2 linked regions of the Anaerocolumna sp. AGMB13020 genome follow. The protein of the gene in region 1 interacts with the protein of each later gene in a pairwise test. Links are inferred from orthologs where the notes say so. Each region holds a gene or a part of one and is shown on either strand. Other genes may lie near its edges. The genes, in order: R2R35_RS03465 and grpE.

The links.
Region 2: the proteins of R2R35_RS03465 (region 1) and grpE interact in binary tests that used the Escherichia coli proteins (3 or more experiments, as listed by UniProt). The link is inferred for Anaerocolumna sp. AGMB13020 from one-to-one orthologs.

Annotation. Positions count from the first base shown.
Region 1 is NZ_CP136910.1:813,976-825,691, forward strand. Bases 3,084-5,909 are described here. They hold R2R35_RS03465 (Nramp family divalent metal transporter), read right to left. Parts: upstream 5,212-5,909; coding sequence 3,955-5,211; downstream 3,084-3,954. Other genes in these bases: R2R35_RS03460 (serine hydrolase domain-containing protein), read right to left, coding at 3,084-3,351; R2R35_RS03470 (aldo/keto reductase), read left to right, coding at 5,451-5,909. Also shown: R2R35_RS03450 (helix-turn-helix domain-containing protein), read left to right, coding at 1-433; R2R35_RS03455 (D-isomer specific 2-hydroxyacid dehydrogenase family protein), read right to left, coding at 486-1,469; more of R2R35_RS03460, read right to left, coding at 2,164-3,083; more of R2R35_RS03470, read left to right, coding at 5,910-6,599; R2R35_RS03475 (TrkH family potassium uptake protein), read left to right, coding at 6,742-8,142; R2R35_RS03480 (potassium channel family protein), read left to right, coding at 8,232-8,876; R2R35_RS03485 (Na+/H+ antiporter), read right to left, coding at 8,881-10,950; R2R35_RS03490 (hypothetical protein), read right to left, coding at 11,198-11,716. UniProt on the Escherichia coli protein: H(+)-stimulated, divalent metal cation uptake system. Involved in manganese and iron uptake. Can also transport cadmium, cobalt, zinc and to a lesser extent nickel and copper. Involved in response to reactive oxygen.
Region 2 is NZ_CP136910.1:5,485,580-5,497,454, reverse strand. Bases 2,003-4,987 are described here. They hold grpE (nucleotide exchange factor GrpE), read right to left. Parts: upstream 3,827-4,987; coding sequence 3,179-3,826; downstream 2,003-3,178. Other genes in these bases: hrcA (heat-inducible transcriptional repressor HrcA), read right to left, coding at 3,890-4,921; dnaK (molecular chaperone DnaK), read right to left, coding at 2,003-3,083. In the rest of the region: molecular chaperone DnaJ, read right to left, coding at 1-1,040; more of dnaK, read right to left, coding at 1,227-2,002; radical SAM family heme chaperone HemW, read right to left, coding at 5,119-6,303; lepA (translation elongation factor 4), read right to left, coding at 6,531-8,339; R2R35_RS23140 (stage II sporulation protein P), read right to left, coding at 8,847-10,229; GPR endopeptidase, read right to left, coding at 10,442-11,350; rpsT (30S ribosomal protein S20), read left to right, coding at 11,542-11,805. UniProt on the Escherichia coli protein: Participates actively in the response to hyperosmotic and heat shock by preventing the aggregation of stress-denatured proteins, in association with DnaK and GrpE. It is the nucleotide exchange factor for DnaK and may function as a thermosensor.

The sequences.
Region 1 (11,716 bases):
TAAAACGATCAGCTACCGTAATATATTTGATGCTGAACTGTTATTACATATTATATCCACCAGAACACTGTGTATTTATACAGAAAACGGAATACTGAAGGCAGAACTGGATAAACAGGATATTCTTCAATTCCTTGAGAATTTTATAGAATTTCTAAGAAAATCGGAAAGTTATGAAATAGCTGTTCTATATGATAAGCCCCTGACTGTTAATGAGAAACCCCTTTATTTTTCTCTGAAAGGGAATGAAACATTATGCTTTGAAATGCCTGGTTCCAAAGACAGCATAAAAGGTATTGTGACGGAACCTCTAATGATTAAATCTGTTGAAATGTATTTTCAAAATTTATGGTCGGAAATATCTCCCCTGAACAAAGACAAAGATACTATAATTGCCTGGCTTCACTCTCATATGAAACAACTCCTTTTGTAAGAACAGGCTAATGGGTTACTTATCCCTTAGCCTGTTCTTATAATTTGCCCTTTTATCCTATTTCCTGGGTGCAGCAGCCGGTCAGGTGTAAGTCTAATATCCCTTCAATTCCCCAGGTCATCATACTATCAATATTAGCTCTGGTATAGAAAGCCATATGCTGAGTCATTACAACATTGGGAAATTGTCTTAAGTACACCATATCCCTATTCTTTAATATATCATTTTTTCTGTCTGCATGATAAATTCCCTCTTCTTTCTCAAAGACATCAAGCCCCAGTGCTCCAATCTTCTGAGATTCAATTCCTTCAGTAAGGGCTTCTATATTCATCAATTCACCTCTTGCCGTATTAATTAAGATAACTCCCGTTTTCATATTGTTTATCGCCTTTTTGTCAATGAAATATCTGTTTTCCTCTGTCAGCGGAACATGGAGGGAGATAATATCAGAAAGTCTGTAAAGCTCCTCAAGCGTTACATATTCCACGTATTTTTTCAGTTCTTCTTTTTCAGTTCGATTATAGGCTATGATTTTACAGCCGAAACCTGACAGGAGCTTTATTACCTCCTGCCCGATACAACCAGTTCCGATAATCCCTACCGTCTGGTTACCAAGTTCCTGTCCGGTAAGTCCCTGCAGTGAATAGTCATTCACATTCTGCCTCCACATGGCAGGTTTGTAGTTTCTTAAAGTCAGAAGCATGAGCATAACTGCAAACTCTGCAACGCCTTTGGGCGGATAACCGGCATTACACATCTTAAGTCCGATTTCTTTCCCATATGCCACGTCAATATGATTATATCCAACCGTTCTTGTGGATATGTATCTGACCCCCAAGTTCTTCAGTCCTAGCAGTAAACTTTTATCTAATTTACTTCTCCCAAGTATTGTTACCCCCTCACAACCGGCTGCCAGCTTTAAGGTTTGCTTGCTTAAGGCTTTCCCTGTAGTGACCAGCTCCAGCCCATGCCTCCCTTTTAAATCCTCCAGCTTCTTTTTCTCATCCTGTCTAAGTTCAAATACTGCTATTTTCATACTAACACCAATTGTATATCCCTGGTAAACAAAGGATACTGCCACAGATAAAAGAGAGTGAAAGAAGCTTTACATGGCAGCCTTTCAATTTTTATTTTCTATCACTCTTAGTCATGTCTTCTCTCCCTCGAAATATTGAGCTGAAAGCATATATTATGTGTAAAAGATGATTCTCTTTACCGAGTTAAAGCCAAAAAGAAAGACGGGCTGTTTTAGCCCGTCTTAATTAAATACAACTGTATTAATTTGTCTCATGGAATAGATCAAAGGAATCACCCTTTATATTTTTTATAACTTCATTATACATGGATTTGAATTTTTTTCAACTTTTTATTTTGTGTATTAAAGTAGGTTATCACAAGGGGACGGCAAATTGTACAAACCAGAAAGAACTCATGCTTCCATTACAAGGTATAAGAAGTCCTAATTTCTCTGAAGATTTTGTGCTTGTCATAATGTAAGACAGATAACTCGCTGTGATACGCTCAGACAATCTGTCTTACATTATAGCACAAAATATTCAGAGAAAAGGACTTCTAATACCTTTCCATAGGCGCATTCATTCTTTCTGGTTTGTACTATTCACCTGAAATCGGATAAAACAAAGTTTTTGATACCTGGTAAACAATACTCGTATAAGAATAAATATGAAATATATTTTCTATATTATCACAAGTGTTTTATAAATAGAATGTTATTCACTGCAGCTGCTTATAATGATATTACGTAATTTCCTTGTAATCTCCATGGTTCCGGCGTCCTTCTTCTGTATCATGAACAGAATCGTCAGATCATCAGCAGGACAATTGCAGAAATAACAGCCAAGCCAGCCATCCCAGCCATATTCTCCGGGACTTCCAATGGTTCCGGCTTTTGTGGTGTCTGTCATTATCCTCATAAGATTTCCATAACTGTGGCCTTCTAAGGTTGTCCAGGGAACCAGCCCCTCATACTGTATTTCGTTCAGGGTCTTGGTGGTGAGATACTCAACGGTTCTTTTTCTTAGTATCCGGGTTCCCTCATAGGAGCCTCCGCTCATTAACATCGCTGCAAATTTTGCGTAATCATCTATTGTTGATACCAGTCCCGCACCGCCGGATTCAAAAGCCGGTTTTCGATCCATCGGCTGAATAATCCCCAAATTATTATCGGTATAAAGGGTTAAGCCGCCTGCTTCATCAGCTCCATATGTACATACCAGCCTGTTCCTCTTTTCCTCTGGTACGTAAAACCCGGTGTCCTTCATCCCAAGAGGAACAAATATTTCTTTCTCCAGAAATTCACCAAAAGGCATTCCACTTACGACTTCAATAACTGCACCTAAAACATCTGCACTGGTACCATAGCTAAAGAAGGAGCCAGGATGATAAGCCAAGGGACATTTGCCGAGTTTATTTGCAATTTCTATGGTACTGAGGGCATTTTCGGTAAATAACTTTTTATCGATTTCAGCAAATACCTTACTGGTAGCTATTCCCGCCAGATTCTCTCCTCCGTAAAGCAGCCCTGAGGTCATATTTAACAAGTCCTTAACGGTAACCTCACTTTCAGCTTTTACAAGAGTTCCATTGTCATCTACCATCTGATTACGAAATCCCTCAAGATACTTACCTACGGATTCATAGAGATCAAGTTCCCCTCTCTCAACTAAAATCATTGCAGCCGCAGCTGTTACAGGCTTTGACATGGAATAAAGTCTGAAAATAGTATCTCTTTTCACAGGACGTTTCTCTTCAATGGAAGCTAATCCGTCTTCATGATAGAAAATCTCCTTACCGCCTTTTACTATTAACAGGTTTCCGCCTGCGATTTCTTTCTTCTCGATTGCTTTTAAGATGGCCTTCTTTACCTGTAAGGTTTCTGCTTCACCAAACATATCCATAATCCTCTTCTCTTCTATTGTTCAGTTTACACTAATAACCAATAAGCTCTGTTAATAAGCTGTAAACCCTTCTGTTACTACATAGAATTATAACTTTGCCTTCTATTTATTGCAACAGTATTATTTACGACAAAATGAAGTATCCGAATGATATTGTCATTAAGTTCCTACCCTATATAACACTCACTCTGACTTAAACCTCTTTAAATAATCAAATCTCCTGTTTACAAGACTTTCATTATTATAGGATTTTTATATCTAATTTCTATAACTAAATAAGAATTCTAATAAAATATCAAGCAGTACTATCAACATAGCTTTAATTAATTTTCAGGCAGTTGTATAAAATAGATAAAATTCATACGCCTATGGAAATGTATTAGAAGTCCTTTTCTCTGATGCTTTTGTGCTATAGTCTCAAACAGATTGTCTGAGCGAAGCGAGTTATCTGTTTGAGGCTATTTCCAGCACAAAAGTATCAGAGAAATCAGGACTTCTTATACATTGGAATGAACGTTTGAATTTTATCTATTTTATGCAATTGCCGTCCCCTTTAAAAAAACTACCCATTATATCCTTACAATCCCCCCAGCAACTTCCCTTTTACAGATAACTAACCAGCAGCATTACATTCAAAACCGTCAGTACGAAAGCAATTAACCACAATACAATATTATTCAGAAAACTGTTCTTATAATTCCCCATAACCTTCTTTGAGGAAGTCAGGTATACTTGTGTAATTACAGTAATCGGCAGCTGAATGCTTAGCAGCATCTGACTATATACCAATCCTTTAAAAGGATCCTTTATCAGAAAAATAACAACCGCCGCCAGTGTCAGTATTCCTGCAACTCCAATTTTGGTATGTCTGTCCCTGATATCATATGGCTCTCCGAACATCCCTGCAAATATGGTTCCCCCTGCCATTCCGGCAGTCATGGTTGATGATATTCCCGCAAACAGTAAGGCTACACCAAATAACACGGCTGCAAAGCTTCCAACCAGAGGTACCAGCATCTGCTGTGCCTGACCAAGCTCAGACACCTTGATTCTCTGGGAAAAGAAAGTAGTAGCGGCAAGTATAATCATTGCACTGTTAATTGCCCACCCGATTATCATGGAAAATAAAGTATCCAAAAACTCATAACGCAGCTGTCTTTTTATAACAGCCTCTTCCTCTAAATTCCACTGCCTGCTTTGTATGATTTCCGAATGAAGAAATAGATTATGGGGCATTACAACCGCACCTAATACTGCCATAATAACGGGCATGGAGCCATGGGGAAATTGTATGACTGTCCATCCCCTGACAGCTTCTCCCCAGCTGATATGTACCACACTTAATTCATATAGAAAGGATATACCGATTATGGATACAAACCCAACAATAACTTTTTCAAGCTTTTTATAGGAGTTGGAGTATAGCAATAGAAGGATTACCGCTAATATGATTACCGCTCCTGCTTTAACCGGAACACGAAATAACAGATTAAGTGCAATTGCACCTCCTAAGATTTCTGCCATGGCCGTAGAGATTGCAGCCACCAGCGCAGTGGTAAGTACTGTCTTTGATAACCAGGGTTTTAAATGCCTGTTGGCGGCCTCTGACAGACAGTCACCGGTAACAATACCAAGGTGAGCAACATTATGCTGCAGCAGAATCAACATTATAGTAGACAAGGTAACCATCCATAATAACTTATATCCATAATCAGAACCTGCTGCTATATTGGAAGCCCAGTTTCCCGGATCGATAAAACCTACAGTAACCAACAGTCCCGGGCCGATATATCCCAGCAATTCCTTTAAACCAAAGGAAGGCTTATGACCTTTTGTATTTAATAAATTCTTAAATTTCATATTTATTACGCCTCTTTTCTAAATGTCACCTGAATCTATGACTAATGTAATCCTCTGCAAAGTTAATGTCAATCCTTCTTCTGTAAGAAAGCCTAAAATTACTCTTGACTATGGCTATCATTAACCTATAATACAGTTATACTGTATATATTTAGCTTTAGTTCTTCCTTTGCTGCGTGTAAAGGATAGTTGGTTTAATTAACATTGAATATCCAAGGATATCAAGAAAAGAGGTAAGCATGCAATACCGTATTAACCCGAAAAACGGAGATGAAATTTCTGTCCTGGCATTTGGCTGTATGCGTTTTAAACGAGACGAAAAAGAAACAGAACAACAGATAATAAAAGCAATTGAAATGGGTGTAAATTACTTTGATACTGCCTACATATACCCTGGCAGCGAAGCCACTCTGGGCCGTATCTTATCAAAGGGCTACCGCGATAAAGTGAAAATCGCAACCAAACTCCCACCTTATCTAGTTAAGAAAAAAGAAGATTTCGACAAAATATTTCATACCCAGCTGGAAAGGCTGAAAACGGATTACATCGACTATTACCTTATACATATGCTTCCCAATCTGGATGTATGGCAAAGGATGATAAGCCTTGGAATTGAAGAATGGATAGAGGAGAAAAAAGCGAAGGGCCTGATTCGAAATATCGGTTTTTCTTATCATGGCGGACAAGAGGAATTTGTTAAAATCGTTGATGCATATCCCTGGGAATTTTGTATGCTCCAGTACAATTACTATGATGAATTTAACCAGGCAAGCAAAAACGGACTGCTCTATGCAGCGGATAAAGGACTTCCTATTATGATTATGGAGCCCTTAAGAGGAGGCAAGTTAGTCAATCTTCCCAAGGAGGCTTTACAAGTATTCGACGAATCCGAAGAGAAGCATTCACCAGCTGAATGGTCCTTCCGCTGGCTGTGGAATCATCCCCAGATATTAACGGTGCTCTCCGGTATGAACTCACAGGAAATGCTTCAGGCCAATGTTGCTTCTGCCTGCCTGGCTCAGGCTGATATCATCACTGACAAAGAAAAAGAACTGTATAAAAGAGTAAAGGATGTCTTAAACCGCTCCTTTTTAGTTCCCTGTACCGGATGTGCTTATTGTATTCCATGTCCTCATGGGGTTGATATCCCTATGTGCTTTACCTGCTATAATGAAACTGCTGTAACCAGAAAAATCTCCGCCCGCTTCAATTATATTGTACGAACAGCCGGACATAATTCCTCCAAATGTGTGGGCTGCGGATTATGTGAAAAGCACTGTCCTCAGAGCATTGCCATACGTAAGGAATTAAAAGCCGTCACTGCTTCCCTGGAGAGCTTTCCCTATAAACCCATGGCCGCCTTTATGAACCGTTTTATGAAGCATTAATTCTCTCGTCTCATCTTAATAATTTTTAAACTTGTTTTAATTATAATATAATGGTAAATAGATATTATGGATTTGACAAATATATTCGCACAACATATAATAACTAACATTGAACAATTGATAAATGATAGGAAGAGACGTAATGAAAATTAAAACACTTGTACTACGGTTTAACAACAAATTATCACCATCACAGACTATTGTTATCAGCTTTGTACTGTTACTGTTGGTTGGTTCAATTTTATTGTATTTACCAATTTCCAGACAAAGCGGTGTCGAGGTATCATATCTGGATGCTCTCTTTACAACCACTTCAGCTGTTTGCGTAACCGGATTGGTAACCCTTACCACCTCTGCCACCTGGAGTATTTTTGGAAAAATAGTTATACTGTGCCTGATACAGTTAGGCGGGCTTAGTTTGATAACCATTTTTACCTTTTTTCTTATTCATATAGGAAAAAAAGTTACTCTAAAAGATAGATTGGCAGTACAATCAGCTTTTAATATTCAGACGCTTAGTGGCATGGTTAAATTTGTAAACCTTGTAATCCGTGGTACATTCATCATAGAAGGAATAGGAGCCGTTTTCTTATTTGTATTTTTCTTACAGCAGAAAATGGTATGGTATCAAGCCTTGGCATTTGGTATTTTTCATTCTGTCTCTGCCTTCTGTAATGCTGGATTTGATATTATCGGAGAGTTAGGTATGATACCTTATGTGGACAGCATCATACTAAACCTTACTATTATGTCCCTGATTATCTTGGGAGGTATTGGTTTTTCTGTCTGGAGAGATATTCACTTAAAAGTCCAAGCTATGCTTTCACGCAATAGCAGAAAAAAGTTATATCTTTCTCTCCATACAAAACTGGTTCTAATCAGCACCGTTACTTTGATTATTGCCGGAGCTTTGTTGATTTATTTCTCAGAATATTCCAATCCGGGAACACTTGGTAATTTAAGCCAGGGTAAGCGAATACTAGCAAGTTTCTTTCAATCTGTTACATTAAGGACTGCAGGATTTGCTACTATTCCTCAGAACGAATTAAACGACACCTCTAAGATGATTTCTTGTATACTTATGTTAATCGGAGGGTCACCTGGTGGAACAGCAGGCGGCATAAAGACAATAACTGTGGCTATCATTATATGTAGTGTCATAAGTACCATAACAGGCTGTAGAAACATTACATTGTTTCACCGTACAATACCAGTTGTTACATTGCAAAAAGCGATAGCTGTAGTCGTAATCATGTTGATACTTTGGCTGAGCGGTACTGTCCTTTTATCTTTCACGGAAAGATATTCGGCTTTTGACCATACACCGATGGATATATTATTTGAAGTAGCCTCAGCACTCGGAACGGTTGGATTAACAACGGGAATAACGCCATATCTCTCGGCTCCGGGAAAGCTTATACTGATTGTATTTATGTTTATAGGAAGACTAGGTCCTATTGCTCTTCTATTATCCATAGCCAGCCGTAATAGTGAGATTAACGGACGAATAAACTATCCTTCTGAGGATATTATGATTGGATAGCTTTGTAATAAAATGATATACATTAGATGGTTTTTAACAACTGATTAACGAATATCTACTTGAGATTGATATTCATGAAAGAGGATATTATGAAAAAATTTAGAATTAGCCATAATACGCAATTTGCTGTTTTAGGCTTAAGCAAGTTTGGAAAAGGACTGACACAAGCTCTTACTGACAACGGTTATCATGTACTATGCTGTGATATAGATGAACAGATTGTGCAGGAAAATCTTCACATAGCAACCCATATTATACAGGCTGATGCCTCTGATAAAGCCGTTTTAGAAAAAATAGGTATCAGCAATTTTGATGTTGTAATTATTGCTTTCGGCAGAGATTTTGAATCTGCTGCAGTTACCGCAACTATACTAAAAGAATTAAAAGTAAATTATATTATTGTAAAAGCCAATGGAATAAGGCAAAAACAGATTTTTGAGTCGATTGGTGTAGATAGGGTAATCCTGCCTGAAAAAGAGATGGGCGAAAGAGTTGCTTATAGTTTAATTACCAATGATTTAATGGATTCCATACATCGATCAGATAAATACGATATCATTGAAATGAAGCCTCTCCCTGAATGGGAGGGGAAAAGTCTTGATAAGCTAAGGCTCAGGCAGACAGAAGCCATTAATGTGATCGCAATTATCAGGGAAAACGAAGTTATGGCAGTTCTGGATGCGAAGACCGTCCTGCTGCCAAAGGACGATCTGATCGTCTTAAAATCCAGGTAAGCCTTTATAAGTCCTGGTTTTTAATCTGTAATTCCATTAAAGCTATATTATTCCGAAGTTTCCTGACGGTATCTCTGGATATCCTCCCTGCTTCAAACATTGCCTGGATACCATCCCTTTCTATTTGAAAGCCTAAGGACACCAGATCTGTCATATCCCCCGCCTCCGAAACAGCAAGCTGGTCCTCGGAGGCGGGCAGTTCTTTCATATGATTTCCTTCTCCTTCCAGCTCCGTTTTATCCATAAATGCTGCTATTTTTTCTAACATCATAGCTTCCAGTCGTTCATACTCTGCAATTAGTTTGTTAATGCTCAGGTTCTTCTCCTGTTTTTTCTTCTCATAAAGCTTTGCCAATACATATTGGCTGTTGAGCTTACGAAGTTTGGCAATCTGCAAGCGGTTCTCATAAATAATTTCTCTTTTCTGGCTAAAGGCTTTCATACGTTTGAAGTTACGTATAAGCTGCCTGAGAAACGCCACCTTAAAGCCTCTTCGCTTTGTGGTATTTCTCTCTTTGATTTCACCTAAAATCTGAAGATATTGATATGCAGTCTTATCTTCTATTACTTTATTCTGAAGTAGCTTATTGGTATTCTCAATTTCCCAATTAAGCACCTGGTCTCTTAACTGTATTTCTTCTTCAAACAGCCCGTTTCCTGCGTAATTTCTATTTCTTAGCTCTTCTGCTCTCAGGATATAATTCCTTGTCACTTTGCTCATTTCAAAACGGTTATTTTCGTCCACCAGATTATTTAGCTGTTTTATTACACGCTCAATAATCTCAAGGCATGCCTCTCTCTCCTCCTCATCGCTTTCAAGGGGTACCTCTTCTTTGAAGAAAAGCGGCAACAGAAAATTTGCTATCAGCAGGGAAAGAAGGATAACCCCCGCTGCCAAAAAGATAATAAGATCTCGTTGCGGAAAATTACTTTCATCCTTAAGGAAAAAGGGTAGCGAAAGTGTTGTTGCCAGCGTTACACTTCCTCTGACACCTGACATACTGATTACCAGGCTTTCTTTTATACTGCCAAGTTTCTTTTCCCCGTTCCCCTCCTCCCGCTGACCTTCGCTTACTATAAAATAAGACCATAAGAAACGAATAAGCATCATCGCTAAAGTTATAACCAGAATGTAGCCAATAATTTTTAAATTATCAAAAGAAATATCATACCAGATGGTATTAATGATTTCTGGAAATTGCATTCCTAATATAACAAAAACTAACCCGTTTAATATAAAGGTCAGTGTGGACCATACACTTTGGGAAGCAATCTTAAGGGTTGCCAGTTCAGGATTTAATCTTCTGCTTTCAATAGAATGGATGACACCGGAAATTACAACTGCAAGGATTCCGCTTACATGAAGCTCCTCAGCAGCCATAAAGATAAGAAAAGGGGTAAGTATACCAATCAGTAGATGGAAGGTAACATTCTCCATTCCCAGTATGCGAACCCACTTTACGATAAGGTATTTTAAACCCGTAAGAACAGCACCTACCATTACTCCCCCGAGCGCTACATATAGGAACTCGATTCCTGCGTGAAGCAATGAGAAGGAACCAGTAACCATAGCAGCTACCGCAAACTGAAAGCTTACGATACCAGAGGCATCATTAATAAGTGCTTCCCCCTCCAGGAGATTCATAATAGAATGCGGTATCTTTATTCTCTTGCCAAGAGAACCAACAGCCACTGCATCTGTTGGTGCCAAAGCTGCTGCCAGTGCAAAAGCTGCCGGCAGCGGAATTGACGGAATCATAAAATGAATCAGATAACCGGCTGCCAGCACTGTAAAGAACACAAGGCCCAGACCCAGCATAATAATTGGCTTTCTTAGCTCCCAAAGTGATTTCTTATCTGCCTGCATACCGTCATGGAACAATAACGGTGCCAGAAACAGTATTAAAAAAAGCTCGGGGTCAAGGGTAAAATGATACACGGAAGGAAATAAGGATATTATTACACCTAATATGATTTGAATTACTGGAACAGAAAAAGAAGGAAGAAATCGATTCAATATATTCGATAACAGTATTGCTCCAAGCATCAGGAGCACACCATAGAATAGTTCCATATTAATACCATGCCTTTCTCACCACGTACAACCCTTCAATATCAGGAATAAAGCCGTGTGTGAAATGTTCTTATGTGCTTGCTTATTTTTCTTGAATCTTTTATGAATTTCATCTATAAAGAAAATTCCCTTTTAAAAATAGTACTTCCCCCATTCATATGAGAGAACAATTTAGATTAAAATGAAAAGAGGCACCTTAGCTGAGCTGCCGCTTCAGGCAGTCGCTCAAGTACCCCATATATCCAGTTTACAGCTTCAGCTTTGTTCTCACTCTTTCCCAGATATTCCCTTGAAAGTATCTGTATCCTTTATCATATAAAAACAAAAGTATCTGTCCGCCAGCAAACATTAAAAGCAGTAATCTGGTGTCAATTTTCCCAGTATAGATAAGGCTTGGAAATAATAACAGCATCGGTATAAAAAGCAGGTTAAAAATCAGATACTTTAAAACCCACAGCAGTTTACCCCGTACTGCCGTACTATTAACCACAAGAAGTTTATCATAGATGCACTCTGCCGCAAGTAAATAGATTGCCATAGCTCCATAAGTTATACAATACAATTTATTGGGAGCCAGAAAGAAACCAAGTGCTATACTTCCGATTAAATACCCAAATCCCATAGCTGCACCGGCTTCTCTTACGGCTATGCCAACCCCAAAGGACGCCGCTGCCAGTAGAAAAAGGGTGTTAAATTCTAATATACCGCTTAATACTATCAGCAATACGGTGACTGCCAGCAGCAGTCCGAGAAAAGTCAATTTCCT
Region 2 (11,875 bases), 4.7 Mb from region 1 along the record:
TGATCAGCTGTGAGTTTTGTAGGTACCTGAACTACCAGCGTTACATAGTGATCACCTCTGACCTGTTTGTTACGAAGTGTAGGTATTCCCTTTCCTCTGAGCCTTACTTTGGTATCGGTCTGCGTACCAGGTTTTACAGTATAGAGTACATCACCGTCTACTGTGCTGATCTTAACATCACCACCAAGGGCAGCTTTTGCATAAGAGATAGGAGCAGTTGAGAAAATATCGTATTCCTGTCTCTGGAATATAGGGTGACGTGTCACAGTAACTTCAACCAGCAGATCTCCTCTTTCGCCACCATTAACTCCTGGTTCTCCCTTATCCCTGATACGGATGCTTTGCCCATTATCAATACCTGCCGGAATGGATACCTGGATTTTCTTCTTTCTGTTCACATAACCGCTGCCATAACAAACGGTACATTTATCTTTTATTACCTTACCCGTTCCATTACAATCAGGACAGCTCTGAACATTTCTAACCATACCGAATAAGGATTGCTGGGTATATACTACCTGGCCTTTTCCACCGCACTTTTTGCAGGTCTCTGTTCCGGTACCCGGTTTTGCACCAGAGCCGCTACAAGTAGTACACTCTTCTTTTAAGTTAATATCTAATTCTTTATCAACGCCAGTTACTGCTTCTTCAAAGGTTATTCTTACACCGGCACGGACATTAGGTCCCTTCATGGGGCCATTACTGGCTCTTCTGGTTCTTCCGCCGCCAAACAGATCTCCGAAAATATCTCCAAAGATATCCCCCATATCCATGTTGGTAAAATCAAATCCACCAGCGCCACCGGCTCCGCCGTCAAAAGCAGAGTGACCGAACTGGTCGTATTGCCTTCTCTTATCTCCATCACTTAATACTGCATACGCCTCTGAAGCTTCTTTAAATTTTACTTCTGCTTCCTTATCCCCCGGATTCGCATCGGGATGATACTTCTTGGCAAGCTGTCTGTATGCTTTCTTTATTTCATCCTCTGTTGCAGTCTTGGATACTCCAAGGACCTCATAATAATCACGTTTATCTGCCATGCTCTAATCCATCCTCCTAAATAAAACAACCTCTATTCTCTATATTGAGAAATAGGCAGTCCTTCGACTGCCTATTGTAATACTTTTGCATTTTCTCCGATTCGACAAGTCAAATCATATTTTAATGAATTATGATACAATCGTCAAGCAAAAACTTTAAGGACGTTTTGTAACTAACAATTAAATTTAAACTTCTCTGTAGTCACCGTCTACTACATCATCTCCGTAAGAAGCATCTGCACCGCCCTGTGCGCCTGACATATCAGGTGCAGGACCGCCCTGTGACTGCTCATAAAGCTTAGCAAATAAAGCCTGAGCACTTTCCATTAATTTCTCTTTCGCAGCTTTGATATCTTCTACTTCGCCGTCGGACATAACTTCCGGATTGGATTTCTGAAGTAAATCTTTTAAGTGATTTAAGTCAGCCTCAACCTTTGTCTTATCATCAGGATTAATCTTATCACCAACTTCAGTTAAAGCCTTTTCCGTCTGGAATATCATAGAATCTGCATCATTTCTAACTTCTACTGCTTCTTTACGTTTCTTATCCTGTGCTTCATATTCAGCAGCTTCTTTTACTGCCTTGTCGATATCTGCATCAGAAAGGTTAGAACCTCCGGTAATTGTGATATGCTGTTCTCTTCCTGTTCCTAAATCTTTAGCTGATACATTTAAGATACCATTGGCATCAATATCAAAGGTAACTTCGATCTGAGGAACACCTCTTCTTGCTGGTGGAATTCCATCCAGACGGAATTGTCCAAGGCTCTTGTTGTCTTTGGCAAACTGTCTTTCACCCTGTACAACGTTAATATCAACTGCGCTCTGATTATCTGCGGCTGTTGAGAATACCTGACTCTTCTTAGTAGGAATAGTTGTATTTCTTTCAATTAATCTGGTAGCCACACCACCCATAGTCTCAATGCTTAAGGACAGTGGAGTAACATCAAGAAGAAGGATATCTCCTGCACCGGCATCACCTGCTAATTTACCACCCTGAATGGAAGCACCAATAGCAACACATTCATCGGGATTTAAGGTCTTGGAAGCTTCCTGGCCAGTTAACTGTCTAACTTTATCCTGTACAGCAGGTATACGTGTAGAACCACCTACTAATAGTACTTTCTTAAGGTCAGAAGCTGTAAGTCCGGCGTCTCTTAATGCGTTCTGAACAGGTACTGTTGTTCTCTCCACCAGGTCATGTGTAAGCTCATCAAATTTAGCTCTTGTCAAGTTCATATCGAAGTGCTTGGGACCTTCTGCTGTTGCAGTGATGAAAGGAAGATTTATGTTTGTTGTAGTCGCAGAAGATAACTCTTTCTTAGCCTTCTCAGCTGCTTCTTTTAATCTCTGAAGTGCCATTTTATCAAGACTTAAGTCAACACCTTCTGTCTTTTTAAATTCTTCGATCATATATCTGGTAATCTTATCGTCAAAGTCATCACCACCTAGACGGTTATCACCGGAAGTAGCTAATACTTCAATAACACCATCTCCAATTTCAATGATGGAAACGTCGAAGGTACCACCACCTAAATCGTAAACCATGATTTTCTGCTCATGTTCGTTGTCAAGGCCATATGCCAAAGCAGCAGCTGTAGGCTCGTTGATAATTCTCTTAACATCAAGTCCTGCAATCTTACCCGCATCTTTCGTTGCCTGTCTTTGAGCATCGTTAAAGTAAGCAGGAACCGTAATAACAGCTTCTGTTACTTTCTCACCCAGGTAGCTTTCAGCATCCGCTTTTAATTTCTGAAGTACCATTGCGGAAATTTCCTGAGGAGTATATTTTTTATCGTCGATTGTAACTTTATAATCAGTTCCCATATGTCTCTTAATGGAAGAGATTGTCTTATCGGAATTTGTTACTGCCTGACGTTTAGCGGCTTCACCTGCTAATCTTTCTCCTGTCTTTGTAAAAGCTACTACGGAGGGAGTTGTTCTTGCTCCTTCGGTATTTGCAATAACTACGGGCTTTCCGCCTTCCATTACTGCTACACATGAGTTTGTGGTACCTAAATCGATTCCAATTATTTTACCCATGATAAATTTCCTCCTTCTATTATAAGTGTTTTATTTTTCTTGATATATTACTATTTATGAAAGTGAACCATATAAGCTCACTAGCTGCCTCTGTATTAGTTTACTACTTTAACCATACTGTGACGAATTACAACATCCCTGTAAATATAACCTTTTTGGAATTCTTCAGCAACAAGGTTCTCGCCCTGTTCCGGATCTTCCGCATGCATCACTGCATTATGGAAATTGGGGTCAAAGGGTTTACCAACTGCCTCTATGGGCTTTAAGCCTGCATCTGAAAGAGCTGTGAACATCTGCTTATAAATCTTCTCAAAACCTTGTGCAAAAGCACTTTCTCTCTCTTCTTCCGAAATGGCACCTAAACCGCGTTCAAAGTTATCGATGACAGGAAGTATTTTCTCAATGATATCTCTTGCTCCAATTTCAAACATCTGAGATTTTTCTTTCTCGGAACGTTTTCTGAAATTATCGAACTCAGCCATATTACGAATCAGCCTGTCGTTTAATTCATCAATCTTTAAATCTTTCTTATCTTTTTTCTCTTTTTTGTCTTTTCGAAAGAAGGATTTTCCGGATTTCTGTCCGTCTTTTCCATCTTCTTCTGTATCTTCTGCGTCGGACTCCTCAACTGTTTCTGCAGTGTCTGTATCTTCTGCTGCCACATCAGATTCCTGTTCTTTTTTTTCTAAGGTATCTTCTGAAACATCAGGATTGATATCCTGGTCTTTTAAGGTTTCATCCATAGAATTTGTTTTATCTTCCACTTATACAAACCGCCTTTCCTTCTGTTAGGTTTTAAGACTATGCTAAGTCTTCTTCTTAAATATATCATCTAATTGCGCCATAAGGGTATGCAATATATTTACTACTCTCTCATAATCCATACGCTTGGGTCCTATGATACCAATCTTGCCATATACACCTTCTTCTATCTGATAGGTAGCAGTAACAACCGAACAGTCCTTCATGGACTTTACTGGTGTCTCACTGCCTATATAGACCTGTATTCCTCCTGATTCCGGTGCTTCCAGTTTATTGATGATGATATCGGATAGCTGTTCCTTCTCTTCCAGGGTGTCTATTAACTCCATCACTTTATCAACATCACTTAATTCCGGGTATTTCAATATATTGGTGGCACCGCTTGTGAAGATTTCCACATCATCTTCTTCACTGATTGCTTCTGCTACGGCATCCAATATATGGCTGACAAGCATATTGTAGTTCCCTGCCTGTTCCTTCATCTTTTGTATAAGGGACATGTTGATCTCTGTAAGATCTAATCCCTGAAGGAAAGTGTTAAATACAATATTAAGCTTTAATATGATTTCTTTATTCAGGCATTCGGTTACTTCAATGATTTTATTCTTAACTACATTACCCTCCACGAGTATAACAGCAAGGATATGTGTTGCATCTACTTCCGTCAGCTGAATAAATTTTACCTTCTTGCTTCGGTATTGCGGCTTCGTCACCAGAGTAGTATAGTTGGTATTGTCCGCCAAAAGCCTCGCCACTTGTTTCAGCAACTGGTCAAGTTTACCCGCTTTCTCAAGAATCAATTCCTTCATTTCTTCCACTTCATGGGTTTTATCTTCTAATAAGGTATCCACATATAAGCGGTATCCTTTATCCGAAGGTATTCTGCCGGCCGAGGTGTGGGGTTGAATGATATATCCCAACTCCTCCAAATCTGCCATTTCATTTCTAATAGTGGCAGAGCTGAGATTCAGGTCGGTGTATTTCGATATGGTTCTTGACCCTACCGGCTCACCGGTTTCCAGATAATTTCGGATAATAGCCTGTAATATCTTCAATTTTCTTTCATCCAGTTCCATCGAATCCCTCCTACTCTTCGATTGTTAGCACTCACTTCAATAGAGTGCTAATATCTTTATACATAAAATAGCACTTAAGCTTTACTTTGTCAAGTGCTATTTTCAAAAAAATCCAATATTTTATGCATAATTCTTACTTCAACCTGTATGGTGTTCACCAAGGTAGTTTTCTCTTTATCAATCAGAAAAATACTTCCCTAAAGTAAAAATCTTGCCATAACTGTGTTACTTAAATCAATGCCTTTAGCAGTCAGAAAAAGCTGCCCGTTTTCTTCCGAAAGAAGTCCTTCTCTTACAGACTGTTCAATGGGTATGCGATAAACACTTTCAATGTTTGACCCAAATAGCTCCTGAAATTCCTTTGTGCTGATTCCTCTCATCAGCCTTAAGCCAAGGAACATAAACTCTTCCATCTGCTGTTTCCTGTCAAGCAGTTCAGTATCTATTGACAGGCTGTCCGTACTTCCTGCCTGCTGTAGATACTTTTTAAGATCCTCTTCCTTATGAAATCTTTTATTTTCAATTAACGAAGCAGCCCCCAACCCCACTCCCAGGTAATTCTTTCTGATCCAATAGGCTATATTGTGTCTGCATTCCCTGTTCTCAAACGCATAATTAGAAATCTCATAATGTCCATATCCTGCAGCCTTAAGCCGCTCTGCGGTACTCCAGTACATCGCCCTGTCCAGCTCATCATCAAAGGAAACTTCCGAATATTTTTCATAAAAAGGGGTCCCTTCTTCTATTATAAGACTATAAGCAGATATATGCTCTGGTCTTAAGCTTATAACCTTCTCTAATACTTCCATCCAGTCCTGTAAGGACTGCCAGGGGAGTGCAGACATAAGGTCAATGTTAATATTCTGAAAGCCTGCCTCTCGGGCAGCCTTATAGGTATCTAAAAAGGTTTCATAGGTATGGATTCTTCCAAGAAGTTTTAAGTCCTTGTTATCAGCCGATTGAAGTCCCATGCTGATACGGTTTAAGCCTGCTGCCTTTAATCGAAGGAGCTTTTCTCTGCTCACCGTTCCCGGATTTACCTCTATGGTAGCTTCAATAAAATCCTCTTTTGGCAGTCCATTAACCGTTTTCTCATCGGAAAGAAAACGGTCTTCTATTTGAAAAACGTCCTTTACCGCTTCCATGATACGGACCAGCTCTCCATCCATTAAAGTAGAAGGTGTTCCCCCTCCTATAAAAATTGTGCTGATCCTGTAATCCTCCTTTAGATATCGGTAGCTGTTAATCTCCTTTATCAAAGCATCGACATAAGCAGCTTTCGTTCCCCTGTCAGCTGCTGCTGAGAGAAAATCACAGTAGTAGCATTTTCTTTCGCAGAAAGGTATGTGTATATATAAGCCTAACTCTTTTTTCTTTTCCACTTAACTGTAAGCCTCCGCGGTTTGTGTGCTTATTGAGCTCAATAAATATTCATTTTAACAATTTAGTCAAAAATTCTTCTGATTATGTGATCTAAGCTGGTTCTTAATAATCCTTTTTTGAGAGTAACTCGTACTCATATCTAACCATTCAAAAAAGAAAACCAAATAATATCACTATAACAGAAGAATTCACTTAATGAAATATTTTATTAATTACAACAATCTTACTAATCTTCATCCAGTTTCAATACACTCATAAAGGCTTTCTGCGGTATCTCTACATTACCCACCTGGCGCATACGTTTCTTGCCTTCCTTTTGCTTCTCTAACAGCTTTCTTTTACGTGATATATCGCCGCCGTAACATTTGGCAAGTACATCTTTTCTCATTGCTTTAACGGTTTCTCTGGCAATTACCTTGCTGCCGATAGCTGCCTGAATGGGAATTTCAAAGAGCTGTCTTGGAATCTCTTCCTTCAGCTTACCGCACATTTTTCTGCCGCGTTCATAAGCTGACTCTCCATGTACGATAAAGGAAAGAGCATCCACTTCTTCTTTGTTTATCAGAATATCCAGCTTCACAAGCTCAGACTGTACATATCCCTTCATTTCGTAATCAAAGGAGGCATAACCTTTTGATCTGGACTTTAAGGCATCAAAAAAATCATAGATAATTTCATTCAATGGAAGGTCATATTTCAGCAACGCTCTTGTAGTTTCCATGTACTCCATACCAAGGTATATACCTCTTCTCTCCTGGCATAAGTTCATTATCGCACCGACAAACTCCGTGGTAACCATGATTTCTGCGCTTACCATAGGTTCCTCCATCATCTCTATCTCCGAAGGGTCAGGTAAATTGGAGGGATTCGTTATTTCAAGAATCTGACCGTCTGTCTTATGAACCTTATACACAACGCCCGGAGCTGTTGTTACGATATCCAGATTATATTCCCTCTCTAATCGTTCCTGAATGATTTCAAGATGCAATAAACCTAAGAAACCGCATCGGAATCCAAATCCTAATGCTGCAGAGGTCTCCGGTTCAAATTGAAGGGCGGCATCATTTAATTGGAGTTTCTCAAGCGCATCTCTTAAATCTGGATACTTAGCACCATCTGCGGGATACATACCGCAATAAACCATGGAGTTTACCTTTTTATAACCTGGCAGTGCCTGCTTACAGGGATTTGTTGCATCGGTTACGGTATCACCTACTCTGGTATCACGTACATTCTTAAGGCTGGCTGTTACATAGCCTACCATACCTGCTGTCAGTTCTTCACAGGGTATAAATTGTCCGGCGCCAAAGGTTCCAAGTTCAACAACCTCAGCTGTTGCACCGGTTGCCATCATTTTTATAGTGGTATCCCTGGTTATCTTTCCTTCCATGACACGGCAGAAAATAATAACACCCTTATAGGAATCATATTTTGAATCAAAAATCAATGCTTGCAAAGGAGCTGTTACATCTCCTTTGGGAGGCGCTATTTTGGTTACGATCTGTTCTAATACTTCTTCAATGTTAAGTCCTATTTTTGCAGAAATCAGCGGCGCATCCTGTGCTTCCAGGCCGATTACATCCTCAATCTCAGCTTTCACCCTTTCAGGCTCCGCACTGGGTAAGTCTATTTTATTAATAACCGGCATAATGTCCAGGTTGTGGTCCAGCGCCAAATACACATTGGCAAGGGTCTGAGCTTCAATTCCCTGCGCTGCATCCACTACCAGAATCGCACCTTCACAGGCTGCAAGGCTTCTGGATACCTCATAGTTGAAATCCACATGTCCCGGCGTATCGATAAGGTTGAAGATATACTCTTCGCCGTTCTTTGCCTTGTATACGGTTCTGACGGCCTGAGCTTTTATGGTTATTCCTCTTTCCCTCTCAAGTTCCATGTTATCAAGTACCTGTGCCTGCATTTCCCTGCTGGTCAGCAGGCCTGTCTTTTCTATAATACGATCCGCAAGGGTTGATTTGCCGTGATCTATATGAGCAATGATGCAGAAATTGCGAATATTGCTTTGTTCAATCATTTATTAAGTTCCTCCTGCAAAAATGAGTTGATCCTTTTTCCTAATTTCGGTCAATATGGGTATTATAGCATATGAAAAGGTCAGTGACAAGCAGATTAGATTACCAGAGAGGGTAAGTGGACTTGAATATTGGGTCTTTGGTAACGGACGAGGCGCATGGCTTATAGGAAGCCATTTTCTTGTTCAGGGTACCAAATTCCACAAAAATGGCAGCAGCTGTCCCTTGCAGGATAAATTATACCAAACTCGCTGGAACGTCTTATGAGTGTAGGGCTGTGTGCTCAAACAGTGGTATAATTTTTCCTAGGGACAACTGCTGCCATTTAAGTGTAAGGTATCCTTCAATAGAAAATTCCTTCCTATAAGCCATGCTCCTCTGTTTTATCGGCATTAAGGTTACCCGATTACAAATGATATTATACATTTTCTGTCCGTACGACAGCAAAACAGAACACTACACTTGACTCTCTATTGTATTTTTATTTTCATAATTTCACTTTTATTAACTTACTCTTCACCTTGCAGTACCTGGTAAAGTACTTCTGCCAGATATTTCATGGAGTTCTTCTCTTCCTGTACAGTATTTTTGGCTGTACCTACTTCAGCCAGAATTGACTTTTCCTTAAGATGCAGGTTGAAGCGGTAGCCTTTTAGATAATTCTTATACATTAGCCCCGGAAACAGTTCTCTTCCCTTTAGCTGGAGCTGCAGGCTGAAGGCCAGATTTGCCTGTAGATTGGGATTATAAAGACTTGCGATGTCTTCTCCTTTGGAGTTGCGGCTGAGTCCGTTAAAGAGCATGATATTTGCTACCTTTTCACCGTTTAGTTCTACCACTCTTTTATTCCCTTCATCTCGATGGAGATCTATTACTACTTCCACAGTGGGATTTTTCTTTAAGAGCTTTGTGACACCGTCTTTTGCATAATTATAGGCAAGGTTACGGTCCAGATAACCTCCCATCATATCATACTTCGTTTTGTCATGAATTACATTGTAACCGTATTCTGTTTCTAAGATGTCTGCCAGTACTTCGCCGACGCCTACTACCGTATCTGTTACTTTTCCGCTCTCGCTGTCTGCAAAAGCTTCCTGGGAATGAGTATGGTATATCAGTATTTGCGGCTTGTCTTCTTTCGTTTTTAATGTCATATCCATTCCCAACATTGCTTTTGCATCAAATATTGAGTCCTTGACCGATGTGGTACCATCCACTATGTAAAAATTATTATATAAAAAATGTTTATTTTCCAGTTGTTCCAAAGTATAATGTTCTCCATTACCCAGGCTGATAGCCTGTTTATGACTATCATCTATGTGACTGGTGCCTTCATCTTCCAGATAAAACTCACCGTTTATTATATCTATGGGCAGCATGGTGCTGTTGATACCTTTGGAGTCTGCTGCCACTGCCTCTTCCGCTTCTTCTGTTATTTCAGCAACTGCACTCCCTGAGGTCTGTTGCGTGGTATGTATTCCTTGTTTAATGAGCTTTAAGTAATCGTCATATCTTAAAAGCGTATTGTCTTTGGCGGAATAGATCATAGGATTATTATTTATGTATTGATTGCTTTTTTCACTTTCTGTCTCATTGGAGTTTGCAACATATTCATTGATTGGGAAACTGTGTATCATTCCGCTTAAGGCATAACTGCTGTTACTGTTTTCACTGGTATCTCTGACATATTGAAATATGGAATTATGATTCTCCAGAACATAATTGCTTATAACGGTTATTACTTTTTCTTTCAGTGATATACTTGATTTCGCCAGACCGTTGTTACCAAGTACATTTATTCCTTTTATAAGTACTGTAAAACTTAATATAAGTATAATTGACCAGAGAGTCATAAAAAACATTCGTTCAGCCTTGTAGCGATATCTTCTCATTCCTTACTCCTCATTTCATTTACAGCATTGTATAATAACACCTTATTTATCTTATGCCGTAAGAGAGATTCTGATAACTTATCCATCCATATTTAAGAAATTTTTAAGACATGCCCTGTTTGTCGACCTTTTTATAAATGAAGTGCTCCTCTGTTGTTCTGATTTCAGGTTTACCTCGATCCTCCAACAAAAGAACACTTCTAAATAGAATCTTATACGAAACACTCATTCAAAGCTTCAGATATGGTATAACTCATTTGCTTTACAGCTTCATCTATATTTTTTGGTGTTACGAACATTGTTTTCATGCTCTGGCTACCAAGCTCACTGGTGAATTGATTGATTTCCTGTTCTTTAAAGCCTTGTCCTTGCATAAACCGTTCCATCGTATCCCTGACTATGGTTGCGGCATCTACTACTGTAGGAATACCGATGGCAATAACATCAACACCAAGACTTTCCTTATTCAGGGCTTTTCTGTTATTACCAACACCGGACCCGGGGCTGATTCCAGTATCTGTTATTTGTATGGTCTTATTTACACGATCTACACTTCTTGCCGCCAAAGCATCGATTACAACGATTAGTTTTGGCATGGTCTCTTTGATGATACCCTTTAATATTTCACTGGTTTCCATACCGGTCTGTGCCATTACGCCAGGTGCTATAGCACTGATATTTCCCATTTTATTCTTTGTAAGAAATTCACTTCCATATTCCTCTTTTAAATGTCTTGTAACGAATAAATTCTCAACAACTTGCGGTCCTAAAGCGTCAGGTGTTACATCTCTATTCCCAAGTCCTGCAACCAATATTTCCTTTCCGGCTACATTTCCGGCTAACTGACGGACATACTTTACAATCTCTTTTGAGATGGGTTCATGGTAGCTTTCATCAGAATCTCCCAGATTAGCCGCTTCAATGGTTATATAATTGCCAATGGGTTTTCCCATTGCTTTGGCACCTCTTTCTTCCTTAATAGTTACAGTGGTAACTTTTATGTCCCTTTTCTTATTGTACTCTTCTTTTAGTATCACACCTTGTATCTCTACATCGTCCTCGGGAAAAGTTTCACGGACTTCCAGTGCAAGGTCGGTTCTTGGCAGGCTTAATTTATCCATCGGATATGATTTCTCCTTCTATGTTTTAAACTTATTTTTTGCATTTTTTTTGGAATTATGTATTGACATAACATATGCTTTATAATACTATATAATAGTATGTTTACATTAGAACGTCCGTGTCCGGATTTAATGAAAACAAGTGATTGAAAAATTACTCAAAATTTAACATAGTTGTGGAGGTGTACGATTTGGCTAATATTAAATCTGCTAAAAAGCGTATTTTAGTTAATGAAACAAAAGCGTTAAGAAACAAAGCTATCAAGTCTAAAGTTAAGACTACTATAAAGAAAGTTGATGCTGCCGTGGCTGCCGGTGACAAAGACCTTGCTAAGACAAGCTTACTTGTTGCTATTTCTGAAATTAATAAAGCTACATCCAAAGGCGTTTATCATAAGAATACTGCTTCAAGAAAAGTTTCCCGTTTAAGCAAAGCTGTTAATACCCTTGCTTAAGAACCAAATTTGAATTAACCCATTCAGATTTACAATAGAAAGAAATAGAGCCGTTGCTTCTGGTAACGGC